4 regions of the Paenibacillus sp. RC334 genome follow, and region 2 is predicted to be linked to each of the others. Evidence: a T-box and tRNA genes for the amino acid it is inferred to sense, from the RefSeq annotation. Region 2 holds a T-box; the other regions hold tRNA genes.
The links. A T-box is a leader RNA that pairs with one kind of tRNA and senses whether it is charged. The one in region 2 lies ahead of leuS (leucine--tRNA ligase), so its partner is inferred to be a tRNA-Leu.

Region 1 (3,210 bases), 1.9 Mb from region 2:
ACTTTGGCATTCATTTTATATAGATGGAATGGTTGTCCAGTCATAACTATATAGCAAATCAGCTTGAGGCTCAACCTTTTGCGGGCGTAATACAGCAGTCAACATCTCTTTAAAGTTTGCTGCTACCTTCAAGCCGGGATCTAAATCGGGGGTCTAGTATAGCCACACTCATGCCTACTATTTGAGGTGATTTCAGTAAGACTCTAAGAACATCTGTGAGTTCCTTCCACTGCAAGCCATGAGATTCCGGGCAATCCACACAGGGCATGAGCGTTTTGTCAAGCACATCTGCATCCAGGTGAAGCCAAAAACCGTCAACCTCTCGCTGATGAATGAAATCATTCAAAAAATCCTCAGTCCTGGCACCCCCTTCCCGAAGAGAGCGTTCCGCACTGAAGCAGGTAATGCCCTCCGTCTTTGCCTCTTCTATAATGCTCTGCTCCGGATCTGATTCGCGATAGCCGAAGGTCAGGACATTGGAACTCTGAATATAAGGTTTTCGGTTTTCCAGATTGGTTAAAATATCTGTTCCTTTACCCGTAACAATAGCAAGGTCCATACCAGCCACAACGGCTTTATCACTATTTCCTTTATGGTAATAATCTGGATGTGCGTCTATATGAACTAGTCCGTAATTCCCCTTTCGCGCCAGCGCCAAGGCGCTTCCCAGCAGCACACTGCAATCGCCGCCCAGAACAAGAGAAAACGCAGAGGTGCTCAGTACCTCCTCCACCGTATCTGCCAATTCAATGGAAAAAGCGGCCACCTGAGCCCCAAATAAGGCGCCGTCGTTGTATGTATACTTCTTCGGATATGCAGGCTGAGACAGCCTTGTCGCGACTTGTGCTCCGATCGCTGTGTGAAGACCCAACTCCTCAAGAACAGCGGGAAGCTTCCAGCAGCCTCTTTCTCTACCGTCCGGATGCCTGCTAAGGCCAAGATTGGTGGGGGCATGAATAATGCAGATTTCTTTTTCCATCGACAACCAACTCCTTTACCTTCGATTATGAGGCATAGCTATTTGCTAAAATGTAATACATAAAATATACTTTAAGCATTACTATATCCCTCAACGTGTAAGGAGTCAAACTGAATTGGAATATTACAACGAACTCTGGTTTTCTTTCACCTTCGATCTATTAAATAGTTATGATCCCTACTATGAAGAACCGGAACGGCTTGACAGTCCGGAACAATTAAATGATTTGCTACAAAAGTATGGAGTGTTATGCGATGAAACGGTAGCTCTGAAGGAGCTAACAGCCGTGCGTGCTTACCGCGACAGACTGCGCGATTTGATTATGAGTGGAAGTGATGAGCAACTGGGAGAATTTCTGACGGAGAGTGAATTGCGTTCCCCCCTGCGCCCACGATTAAATGCACAGGGAGACGGCAGCTTTCGTTATGTTTACAGTCCACCTGATAAAAACACAGGCAGCTTGGCCGACCGTATTCTGGCGGTCTGTTCGCGTACGCTCGGAAGAGAACTGACCCTGTACGGAAGACCAAGACTCAAAGTCTGCGTCTCAGATCCTTGCCGTGAAATATTTTCCGATCATTCTAAAAACAGACTACAGCGGTTCTGTAGCAAACGTTGCTCTACCCGTTATCATGTCAAGAAACACCGGGAATCACAATGAAATACACGCCCGGGTAAATGGCTAATGCTACGCTCATCCCTTTGATATTACTATCAGCGCTATAGATAACATAAAAAAGGTTCATCATTGCTACAATGAGCAATGATGAACCTTTTTTTATGTTAATGATGCGGTCGAGAGGACTCGAACCTCCACGGGGGTTAGCCCACACGGACCTGAACCGTGCGCGTCTGCCAATTCCGCCACGACCGCATAGTATGTAATCATGCCGATGTTTATCTATGTAACAGGGCCATAAATAATGCCCAGTACATATAATCACCGTAATTAAGATTATATCGCTCATAGAGAATAAAAGCAAGCCATTCTTATATTATATTTTCTATATATAATTCCAGAAAACATGTGAAAACAACTGGATTTCTCATACCATATATGGTAATATGGACGCATCAGGAAAGGAGGTGCGTCAACATTAGTAATCAGATGTTGAACGTGTCCCTTACCCGGTCCGCCATTCTCTAATTCTCAGAGATGACGGAGGCGCGGGATACGGATCAAAGCTTTAAATAAGCGCCACGGGTAGAAAGACCGTCTACGGACGGTCTTTTTTATGTTAAACATCATACTATTGTAATCACATTACATACCGGGAAAAGGAGTCATTCTATGTCTATTCAACCAGGAAAAGTGGAAGAGTTTAAAGATTTAGCAGCTATATGGCTGGAAGCTTCCATAGAGGCCCATCATTTTATTGATCCACAATATTGGACATCACAGGTTGGCGAAATGGAAGACAAATACCTTCCTCTAGCTCAAAACTACGTTATTATACAGGACGATCACACTATTGGTGGCTTCGTTTCCATGATAGATGGATATTTGGCGGCCTTATTTATACGAGTAGGTTCCCAACGAAAAGGCTATGGCAAGTTACTACTAGATTGGGTTAAGAAGCAATATGAGCAGATCCAATTGAAAGTATACCAGTCCAACACGAAGGCATTTAACTTTTATACCAGAAATGGATTTATCATTCAAGAGGAATCCATTGATCCAGAAACCCGTGAAAAGGAATTTGTAATGGTTTGGACAAAGCACAAGTAACATTAAGTTACATTATCTCAATGAAGTCAAAGGCTCTGCTCCCGTATAAATACGGTAAAAGCAGAGCCTTATATATTTTACCTACACTAATATATATGTTCTCTCATTTCAGCCCGTAAACCTCGGTATATAAAATTTGTCTAAACGGCGCAAAATCCTGCTCTGTCAGCGCATACGGATAGCTCATAATTTGAAGCCTCAGATCGGCCTGTCTTTCCCTCAAAGGAGGCTGTACATACTCAAAATCGTTGAGATGGAATCCCAAGCGTTCATAAAAACCAATTCTTCTCCGAGTCCATTCATCCTCAGGTGGCTCAACCTCCAGAACTACTGGTTTATCGGACTGTGAAATAAATCTGCTCATGAGCTTTTTACCTAACCCGCCACCACGTATAGCCTGATCTACCGCAATATGCTCTACAAACCGAAAATGTGTAAATTCCCAGCCTGCCAGAAAAGCGATCGTATGCCCTTGCTCATCCTTTTCAGTGATTAAGCGATA
Region 2 (3,210 bases):
AGCAGGATATGCGGGAATGGAGTTTACCAGAGCCTGTGGATTCTGTCATTTCTTTTTGCGATTGTCTGAATTATTTGCTGGAGGAAGAGGACATTACTGCTACTTTTCGCAGAACGTATGCCGGTCTTAAGCCTGGCGGAACCTTTCTGTTCGATGTACATCATCCCCAGACGTTTGTGCGTTATGATGATGAGCAGCCTTTTGTACTGGACGAGCGCTCCATCTCATATATCTGGACTTGTGCGTTGGACACTCCGCGCTGTGAAATTGAGCATCATCTCAGCATTTTTGCGAGAGCAGAAAATGAAGGGCGCGATGTATACCAGCGGTTCGAGGAGATTCATGTGCAACGTGCCTATGACCCGGACTGGATGAAAACGGAATTGTCCAAAGCCGGTTTTCGCGATGTGAAGGTATATGCGGACTTTGAATGGGTAGAAGCAGTAGATGACGCGGCCAGATTATTTTATGTTGCTGTAAAATAATGAAGCTTTATCAGGCTAATATAGGACAAAGAAAGACGCTTTTCATGATGACATGAAGGGCGTCTTTTTGCATAAGAGCTTCAAATTATATGTTTACTTTATAGTTCAGTTGAAGTTCATCACTGGGTACACCGCGAATGCCCCAATTCTGTTTCGGTGTCTCGAATATAGTAATTTCAAGATCCTGCGGGGCAATGCCTAAATTGTTAATTCTTTGGAATAGCAGCTGGATAAGGTGCTTTTTAGCCTCTGTCGTTCTGCCTTCAAACACACTAATTTCAATAATGGTGTATGCCTGCGAGCGATCGTGGGCAAATATGAAGTCTTCCTGATTCATCGGGAAAAAACGATGAAACCTTTTGTCGGGGGGATATTGGAACGCATCCACCACAGCGGAGTGAATCACATCTGAAAGTTGCTCCTTGATTGGATTCAGTGCTTCTTTTATTCCGTAAATTTTAATTTGTGCCATGTCTCAGCTCACCTTTCTCATCTCAACTCATCTCAATCTGGCTCGGAGCTAATTATAAAACATTTGCCTCCGTGTGTCATGGAGCAAACGAATGAAGTTGGTGTTTAGCACCAGATGTAGTCCTTATTTGACTTTTTTCGCGGTTTTCAATATAATAGTGCCATTATTAACGGTTAAACAATCGCTGATGAGGAATAGTAGTTTTGTCTGGACATGTAGAGAGCCGGCGGATGGTGCAAGCCGGTTGACAGTGCAAAGTGAACTCGCCTCGGAGATATGCGCCCAACGCAGGAATGCCCTATACAGGTGCTTGAACCCTGTTATTAACCCGCATCGGATCACCTCCGTTATCAGGTGCAAAGGGAGTAGAAGGCGAAGAACGCTTTCTGCTAACTAGGGTGGTACCACGGGAATATAACCTCTCGTCCCTAGCGCTGACACGCTACGGGATGCAGAGGTTTTTTTGTTGCATACCGTTTGAGGAGGAAATGACAATGACAGACACACAGCCGAAGCACGGCTATCAACCGCAAAGTATTGAACCAAAATGGCAGAAATATTGGGATGAGAACAAAACGTTCCGTACCGGGGAAGAGCCGGGCAAACCGAAGTTTTATGCTTTGGATATGTTCCCGTACCCGTCTGGAGCTGGTCTGCATGTAGGCCACCCGGAAGGTTACACGGCAACGGATATTGTTTCACGGTATAAAAGAATGCGCGGCTACAACGTACTGCATCCGATGGGTTGGGACGCCTTCGGTCTGCCTGCCGAGCAGCATGCGCTGGATACGGGAGAGCATCCACGTGAAATTACGGTAAAAAATGTTAATAACTTCCGCCGTCAAATCAAATCGCTTGGCTTTTCATACGACTGGGATCGTGAAATCAGCACAACAGACCCCGATTATTATAAATGGACACAGTGGATTTTCATCCAGCTGTATAAGCGCGGTCTTGCTTATGTAGCTGAAGTGCCTGTGAACTGGTGTCCTGCATTGGGAACGGTGTTGGCGAATGAAGAAGTAATTGACGGCAAGAGTGAGCGTGGCGGTCATCCGGTTATCCGCAAACCTATGCGTCAATGGATGCTGAAAATAACGGAATATGCTGATCGTCTGCTGGATGATTTGGAGGAGCTGGATTGGTCCGAAAGCATTAAAGATATGCAGCGGAACTGGATCGGCAAGTCTACTGGGGCAGAGGTTCATTTTCCAATTGAAGGCCATGACAAGCAATTAACGGTATTTACAACCCGCCCGGATACGCTGTTCGGCGCAAGCTACTGTGTGCTGGCTCCTGAGCAGGAATTGGTGGATGTTATCACTACACCTGAGCAAAAGGATGCCGTAAATCAATACCGTGAACAAGCTGCCCGTAAAAGCGATCTGGAGCGTACGGATCTGGCGAAGGATAAAACGGGTGTCTTCACAGGCGCTTACGCGGTGAATCCGGTGAACGGTGAAAAGCTGCCGATCTGGATTGCTGACTATGTGCTGGCAGGCTACGGAACAGGCGCGATCATGGCTGTACCAGGTCACGACACACGTGACTGGGAATTTGCGAAGCAATTCGGGCTGAATATCATTGAGGTTGTCCAAGGTGGAGACGTGGCTAAAGAGCCATACACCGAGGATGGTCCGCACGTCAACTCAGGTCCGCTGAATGGACTTACGAATGAGGAAGCCATTCCGAAGATGATTGAATGGCTTGAAGCCGAGGGTAAAGGACAAGGAAAAGTGACGTACCGCTTGCGCGACTGGCTGTTCAGCCGTCAACGCTATTGGGGCGAGCCGATTCCGGTGATTCATCTGGAAGATGGAACGATCAAAACAGTTTCTGAGGATCAACTGCCGCTCGTACTGCCGGAAATGGATAACATCAAGCCTTCAGGCACAGGAGAGTCCCCGTTGGCCAATGCGACGGACTGGGTAGAAACTATTGATCCCGAGACGGGCTTGAAAGCACGCCGTGAGACGAACACCATGCCACAATGGGCGGGAAGCTGCTGGTATTACCTGCGCTATATTGATCCGCATAACGATAAAGAGCCTGTATCCAAGGAGAAGCAGCGCGAATGGCTGCCTGTGGATCTGTACATCGGCGGTGCGGAACATGCGGTTCTTCACTTGCTGTATGCTCGTTTCTGGCACAAGGTGCTGTATGATATTGGCGTTGTAGAAACAAAAGAGCCTTTCTACAAGCTGGTCAATCAGGGTATGATTCTGGGCAACAATAATGAAAAAATGAGTAAAT
Region 3 (3,210 bases), 190 kb from region 2:
AGCGTTACTTTTTATGCTGGCTGGCATAGCCGAAATTGGGGGAGGGTACTTGATCTGGCAGTGGCTGCGTGAAGGGAAGACATGGTATGTCGGACTTTGCGGCGGGGTGATTTTGGCTGTCTACGGAGTCATTGCGACCTTTCAGGTTTTCTCCTCCTTTGGGCGTGTGTATGCAGCATACGGGGGTGTCTTTATAGTCCTTTCCATTGCATGGGGATGGTGGATTGATAAAAAGACACCTGATTTGTACGATATCGTGGGTGGCTTGATTTGCTTGGTCGGAATAGCCGTAATACTTTTTCCCCGATCTGGATGATAGGACAAAAAACCCTTTTTTATTTTTTTGAAAAACATGACTATTGATCTACATAAATGAGCTTCATATTCCGAAATAGAACTTAAGGAGGGGGTTCTATGAACTGGAATCAAATGAAGCTTAGAATGAAATTTGGGCCATGCTGTACCGAAGAGTGAAGGGAATTTCTCAGTAGGTATCGTATGGGGAATCCTGATTAGTGTTGTGCTTTGGGTCTCGATTATTGGCTGGTTTATGCTTATTTTCAAGTGATCTCTAGGAATCACTATATAAGGCTGTTTAGTTAAATGCTACTTAAGTAACCCGTGCCCTATGACCCAGGTTTTAATCTGTAAAATCGTTACGAAGCTTGTCCAGGCCACGGTTTATAGCTTCATCAATCATATCTGTAGCAGCAGGAGTATCGGCATTGATGTCAGGAATACGATTAAAGCCTGGCTCGCGCTGATCTAACGACTGTTCATGTTCGACCTGATCGACGGTGCGATTCTTTTCTTCCCTAATGTTTTCTTTCATAATACATCACACGCTCCTTTACGAGTGCAAGCATATTGTACGCTTTATATAAACGTTAACGCTCAAGGCAGCTAAAGCGGCTATAATAATAAAGCCGGGGAGGAAATAGCTCCCGCCCGGCACTTCCCAAACGACTAGCGATGCTCAATCAGATCAATCGCTCCCAGAACAACATGAGCCAGTCCGAAACCGAGAATGCCTGTAGCCGCAAGCTTGTACTTACTGCTCAGCAACACAGCGCCTGAAGCCGATACTACCGTTCCAAGAACAGCTGGAATCATACCTTCACGCATTCGTAACACCCCTTCTGGTAGTTTGGAAAGACGTTTATTATTGTAATTCAAATGGGCCCAAGTTATACAAAAAAGAAATTTTATTGTTTTAGAAAAAAACACTTTACAACTCGATGAAATTGTCGTATTATATGTTGGTGCCCAATAAAACGGTATTTACATAGCGAGAACCATTTTGTACATAAGCTGGATGTTTCTCCGATACTTATAAGTCAAGTAAGTATGAAAAATAGCGTTCCTAAATTTATGCCGGGGTGGCGGAATTGGCAGACGCACAGGACTTAAAATCCTGCGGTAGGTGACTACCGTACCGGTTCGATCCCGGTCCTCGGCATTAGTATGCTTTACCACGGTCACATCAGAGTTAAATGTACGAAAATAACAAGAGGTCCTGTATATCTGCGGAATGTTCCGTTATAGGTATACAGGGCCAACGAAACGCCTCACCGTTACTATCCGGAGGGGCGTTTTTTGTTTTGTCAAGATTACGGTGTATTAATCCGAACGCGGGCAACGGGACCGATAGGCGACAATTATTTAATAACCATCTGGTTACTGTAAAGAAACAAAAGACAGAGGGCCAGCAGTTCGGTCGATGTTGATGTGCTGACTGTGATATTAGCTGTACCTAACGAAAAACGTTTGTTGAGCTTCGAACTACACGGCCATGTTCGTGACGCTGGATACTGGCACACGTCCACTGGAGGGTGCAAAAAGCCGAATACGGGCAACAAAGAAAGTAACTGAAGGGCCTGACAACACTTATACAGTAGGTCAGGCTCCACTCATAATCTTAGATACTTTAAAACGATTTATTGATCTTAAAAAAGCTTGGAAGCCATGACAAACGATTATTTGAGCTGCGTAGGTTCATTTGCTCTCGCAACATCTACTTTGCTTAGAAACAGATAACAGATTGTAAAGGAGAGTGCGACAGCAATGATCATTCCGGAAATGGCATAGATAAAGTAAGGCCCGAAGTAAGCGGGAATGCTAAATATACTCGATAACACATATCCATACAATCGGACACCGAAAAAGCTGATAAAAGCCGAAGCAACTGAACTTGCGATGATGGCGGCTAGAAAAGCTTTTTTGTACTTAGCTAGAACACCGAATAAAGCGGGTTCAGTAATTCCCAAAAGACCGGAGACGGCGGCTGAAACAATAATAGATTTTTCTTTAGGTGTGTTTACCTTGTAATACACTGCAAATGTTGCGCCTACGATTGAAAAGTTAGCCATACACATCATAGGCATTAACATATCGTAACCTTGTGTTGCAAAATTCTGCAAAGCAATCGGAGTCATTGCATGATGCATGCCAGTAAAGACGGCCAAAGGTCGAATCGCACCAACAACAACGCCAGCAAGGATGGGAGAGATACCGAATAAGCCTTGAACAAGCCAAGCCAAGCCATTGCCTAGGTGAATGCCAATGGGACCGATAACGGATAATGCAAGGAAGCCCGAAATAAACAAGGTTAACGTTGGCGTAACTACGGTTTTTAACACTTCTGGAATAAACCTGTTGACGATTTTATGAATATGGCTCATCGCCCATACGGCAAAGATAATCGGGATTACTGTACCGGTGTAGTTAAACACTGGGATAGGTATAAAGCCTAAAAACTGAAACGAGGAAAGTTCCCGGCCTTGGCCGCATCCACCATCGTTGGAAACATAATGGTAGCAGCGATTGCTATCGCTAAATATTCGTTGGTTTTGAAAATTTTAGCCGCCGATGCTGCCAGGAAAAACGGTAAAAACGTAAATACTCCGCTCGCCATCATGTTAATGATCTGAATGGTTTCGCTTTGATCCGAGATGATATGGAGGGCGGTCAGCCCTGCGATAAGTCCCTTGATCAATCCTGCCCCGGCAATAGCTGGAACGATAGGCCCAAACACGCCGGATACAATATTCATGAAGAGTGTAACAAACCCCTTCTTTTTTTCAGAGCTTGCCTCATCTTCCTTTTGAACATCCGTTAGCTTTAATTCACTGGCCAAAATATTAAAATATTCCGCGACTTTAGGACCAAGAATGATTTGGAATTGGTCATTATTAAACTGCGCGCCCAAAA
Region 4 (3,210 bases), 2.4 Mb from region 2:
TCACCCCTTGAGACACTCGGCCCTTTAAAAGCCGCATAGATCTCGTTTGGTTCCCCCGCTTTTGCAACTGCAAAATTCAGCGCTATAGACAATTCGTTGCTGCTTCATTCACTTAATTTGAAATTACGTCTTGAATCATACACCCGCGCAAGGAACACTGTAAAGCTCACCTGCGGGGTTATAAATCGGTCTTTGGAGCATAAAAGATTAATAATAGCGCTTACAACACAAATATCCTTCTCCCAGCTCCTTCAATCTCGGTTTTTCATCCCTTTTCGAAAATGAAGAGGCATGTCAATATTGGCGTATGGGGAGCATTTTTTGTCCTTTTTTTGTAAAAGAGAAAGGAAAAGTGCTGTATGTACCTGATAAACGCCGATTGAACCTGTTTTTACCATGAGAAACACCGCTATTTGCCCCATTTGCAGTGCCATTTGCCGTTTTGGACAAAATACGATTTTACAGCAGCAGACGGCGCATTACATCTATTTATAGACTTGCAACTCTTCGTTAAATTGCTTACAATTTAATTGTAGAATATCAAATTAGGAGGAAAACCATGACCGTTTATGAACATGATGCACAAACCCTGCAAGGGAAAGAAATTCCGTTGTCCACATACGAAGGAAAAGTACTGCTCATCGTGAATACAGCCAGCAAATGCGGGCTAACCCCCCAATACAAGGCGCTACAAGAGCTATATGACCAATACCATGAGCGGGGTCTTGAAATCTTAGGGTTTCCCAGCAACCAGTTTGCCAAGCAAGAGCCGGGTTCCAGCGAGGAAATTTCGGAGTTTTGCCAGATCAACTATGGAGTTACATTTCCGATGTTTGCCAAAATAGATGTCAATGGCGATCAGGCGCACCCTTTATTCCGCTACCTCACCCAAACAGCTCCGGGCGTATTAGGCTCCAAAGCAATCAAATGGAATTTTACTAAATTTTTGATTACACGCGAAGGTAACGTATTTAAGCGCTATGCCCCACAGACAACTCCGGATAAATTGGCGGGGGATATCGAGAAGCTCTTGCAACAAAGCTGACAGGTCCATCCCTGTTCACAAGCAGCCAATCCAAACGGCTGCTCCTGTGGCTAGGAAAAAGGGATATTTTAGTTCGGCTTATATAACAAAAAAAGCAGCCAATCACGTCAAAAACGTGTCAGGATGCTTTTTTAACTGTGTCTTGCATGTAATGCGGTCGAGAGGACTCGAACCTCCACGGGCGTACGCCCACTACCCCCTCAAGATAGCGTGTCTGCCATTCCACCACGACCGCAAATTCTAATGTTTTGAGGCAACAGATTTATTATACTCCCTTGCATTCTATTTGTAAACATAAATACAATAATTATTTTTATGTCAAATAATCTAACATATAAAAGCTATAAAAATATTTAATTTGACATATCAACACTATGAGTGTAAATATATATTACATAATATCTCTAAATTTTTTCTGAATTCATTTTTAAAGTCATTTAATATAACATAAACATTCTACTCCAAGGAGGCGAACCGCATTGCACAAAGGCAATCGTTTGCTGAACTACGCATTGCTGTTGGACCCTTCCCTGCCTGTCGGTGGCTTCACTCGTTCCTACGGGCTGGAGGAGCTGTTTCGCAATGGCCGCTTAACCTGTTTACAAGACCTGGAACACTATGCACGCACTGATCTGCTTCCTCAGTTCACATCCCTCGATGGCATGGCTATCAAAAGCCTTTATATTGCCGTTCAGCAAAATGATGGTTGGCGTATCGCCCTCATTGATAAAATGCTGCACGCCCAGCGCTCTTCCCTACAACACGTGAAAGAGTCACGCCTATCCGGCCAACGCCTGCTTAAGCTCGCCAAAGCCTTGTACCCTTGGCTTGAATTCGACCAACTCGAAGCTACACTCATCCAATACAATGCGATTGGTACACTTGCAACCGTTCATAGTTGGATTAACGTTTCCCTTGGAAATGATGTAGAGCAGACCATTCACGGCTACCTTGCCGCAGCAGTGTCCTTCTGTGTCGAAGATGCTTCCAAGCTGCTTAATCCCCCTTATGAGGAAAAGAATCCTGTTATTCAGCGAATGACCAACGAGCTTCTAACCGCATGGAAACAATTCAACACCCCAGAGTCTGAGCCAACCGCATTTCAGCGTGGCCTTCTGCATAGGCATTGGTCCAGCTCCTACATTGCTCAGCCACCCTATATGAGCAGCAACCACCAGCGCGGGTGAAATTCACTGATTCCTTTGTCCGGCCCCATTATACGCCTACAGCATCCCCCTGATGCCTGTTTTCACCAATCCAGTACCAACGACAAAAGCACTCCCACCACTTTTTCCAGTGGCAGAGTGCTCTTTTTATCCAGAATACAACTGCAATTTCGCACAATTAACAGGCTCCAGATGGATTATCCAGACATCCATCACTTAATTAAGTTATATTTTTATCTGAATTACGTATTTTAGATTGTAAAAACACGTATAAACGTGTATCATAGTTTTAGATGGTTAATTCTAACATGTTTACTGATGATTATTATAACACACCAATTATTCCGCAAGAATCCGTAAGGGGCGATTTCACTTGAACAACAAAATGCCTGTCACCTCCTTAGGGTGGGCCATCAAACAAAGGCTTGTCGAACTTCGGCTGGATCAGAAAACATTTTGTGAAACGCATAACATCCCGCCTTCACGCTTGTCCAATCTGATTCACGGCACCCGCAAAGCACAAAGGTACAGAAAACAAGTTGCTGCAATCCTCAACATCGACGATAACGATTATAAGGAGGCATCACCACTCTGAAACCAACGATGTGAGCGTCCCCCAAGCATGCGGCACGCTATAACATCGGCAACCCAAATAAACTCGTCAATCGAACCCGTCGGTCCGTTTTACGGGTTTTCAACCTGAGTGATCTTTAGCGAGAAGATCATTCAGGCTGTGTTTTGTCATTCTCACCTTTTTGCTTACGATATTTCGCAAATTCCACATATTCTAATATGAAATTCTGTTCTTCTGTATCCAGATCCTCTGCCTGGCAATTCAATGGCCCCATCACTCCAAAAAAATAAGCAGCCTTCTGCTCCTGAAGTACACCCTCACCCGGTTTGACGCCTTTCATTAACCAATCCAGCGATACATTAAAAAAGTCCGAAATCTGGATTAAATGCATCGTTCCCGGCGTTGTTTTACCTCTTCTCCAGTCT

Region 1: it has a tRNA-Leu gene. The T-box ahead of leuS (leucine--tRNA ligase) is inferred to sense a tRNA for this amino acid. The anticodon was not compared.
Region 3: it has a tRNA-Leu gene. The T-box ahead of leuS (leucine--tRNA ligase) is inferred to sense a tRNA for this amino acid. The anticodon was not compared.
Region 4: it has a tRNA-Leu gene. The T-box ahead of leuS (leucine--tRNA ligase) is inferred to sense a tRNA for this amino acid. The anticodon was not compared.

What each region holds. Positions count from the first base shown of each region.
Region 1 is NZ_CP125370.1:1,879,294-1,882,503, reverse strand. Features, by position in the region: gene QMK20_RS08860 (arginase family protein) at 110-979, opposite strand; gene QMK20_RS08855 (CGNR zinc finger domain-containing protein) at 1,095-1,640, shown strand; tRNA gene QMK20_RS08850 (tRNA-Leu) at 1,770-1,853, opposite strand; gene QMK20_RS08845 (N-acetyltransferase) at 2,271-2,708, shown strand; gene QMK20_RS08840 (GNAT family N-acetyltransferase) at 2,812-3,210, opposite strand, start outside.
Region 2 is NZ_CP125370.1:3,761,517-3,764,726, reverse strand. Features, by position in the region: gene QMK20_RS17285 (class I SAM-dependent DNA methyltransferase) at 1-485, shown strand, start outside; gene QMK20_RS17280 (tautomerase family protein) at 571-957, opposite strand; T-box leader at 1,133-1,390, shown strand; gene leuS (leucine--tRNA ligase) at 1,452-3,210, shown strand, end outside.
Region 3 is NZ_CP125370.1:3,569,863-3,573,072, reverse strand. Features, by position in the region: gene QMK20_RS16425 (YnfA family protein) at 1-316, shown strand, start outside; gene QMK20_RS16420 (hypothetical protein) at 641-832, opposite strand; gene QMK20_RS16415 (hypothetical protein) at 967-1,125, opposite strand; tRNA gene QMK20_RS16410 (tRNA-Leu) at 1,374-1,459, shown strand; gene QMK20_RS16405 (PTS sugar transporter subunit IIC) at 1,977-2,732, opposite strand; gene QMK20_RS16400 (PTS transporter subunit EIIB) at 2,750-3,210, opposite strand, start outside.
Region 4 is NZ_CP125370.1:1,361,929-1,365,138, reverse strand. Features, by position in the region: cyclic di-AMP (ydaO/yuaA leader) riboswitch at 1-92, opposite strand, end outside; gene QMK20_RS06480 (glutathione peroxidase) at 560-1,045, shown strand; tRNA gene QMK20_RS06475 (tRNA-Leu) at 1,198-1,280, opposite strand; gene QMK20_RS06470 (urease accessory protein UreF) at 1,543-2,232, shown strand; gene QMK20_RS06465 (XRE family transcriptional regulator) at 2,585-2,806, shown strand; gene QMK20_RS06460 (helix-turn-helix domain-containing protein) at 2,934-3,210, opposite strand, start outside.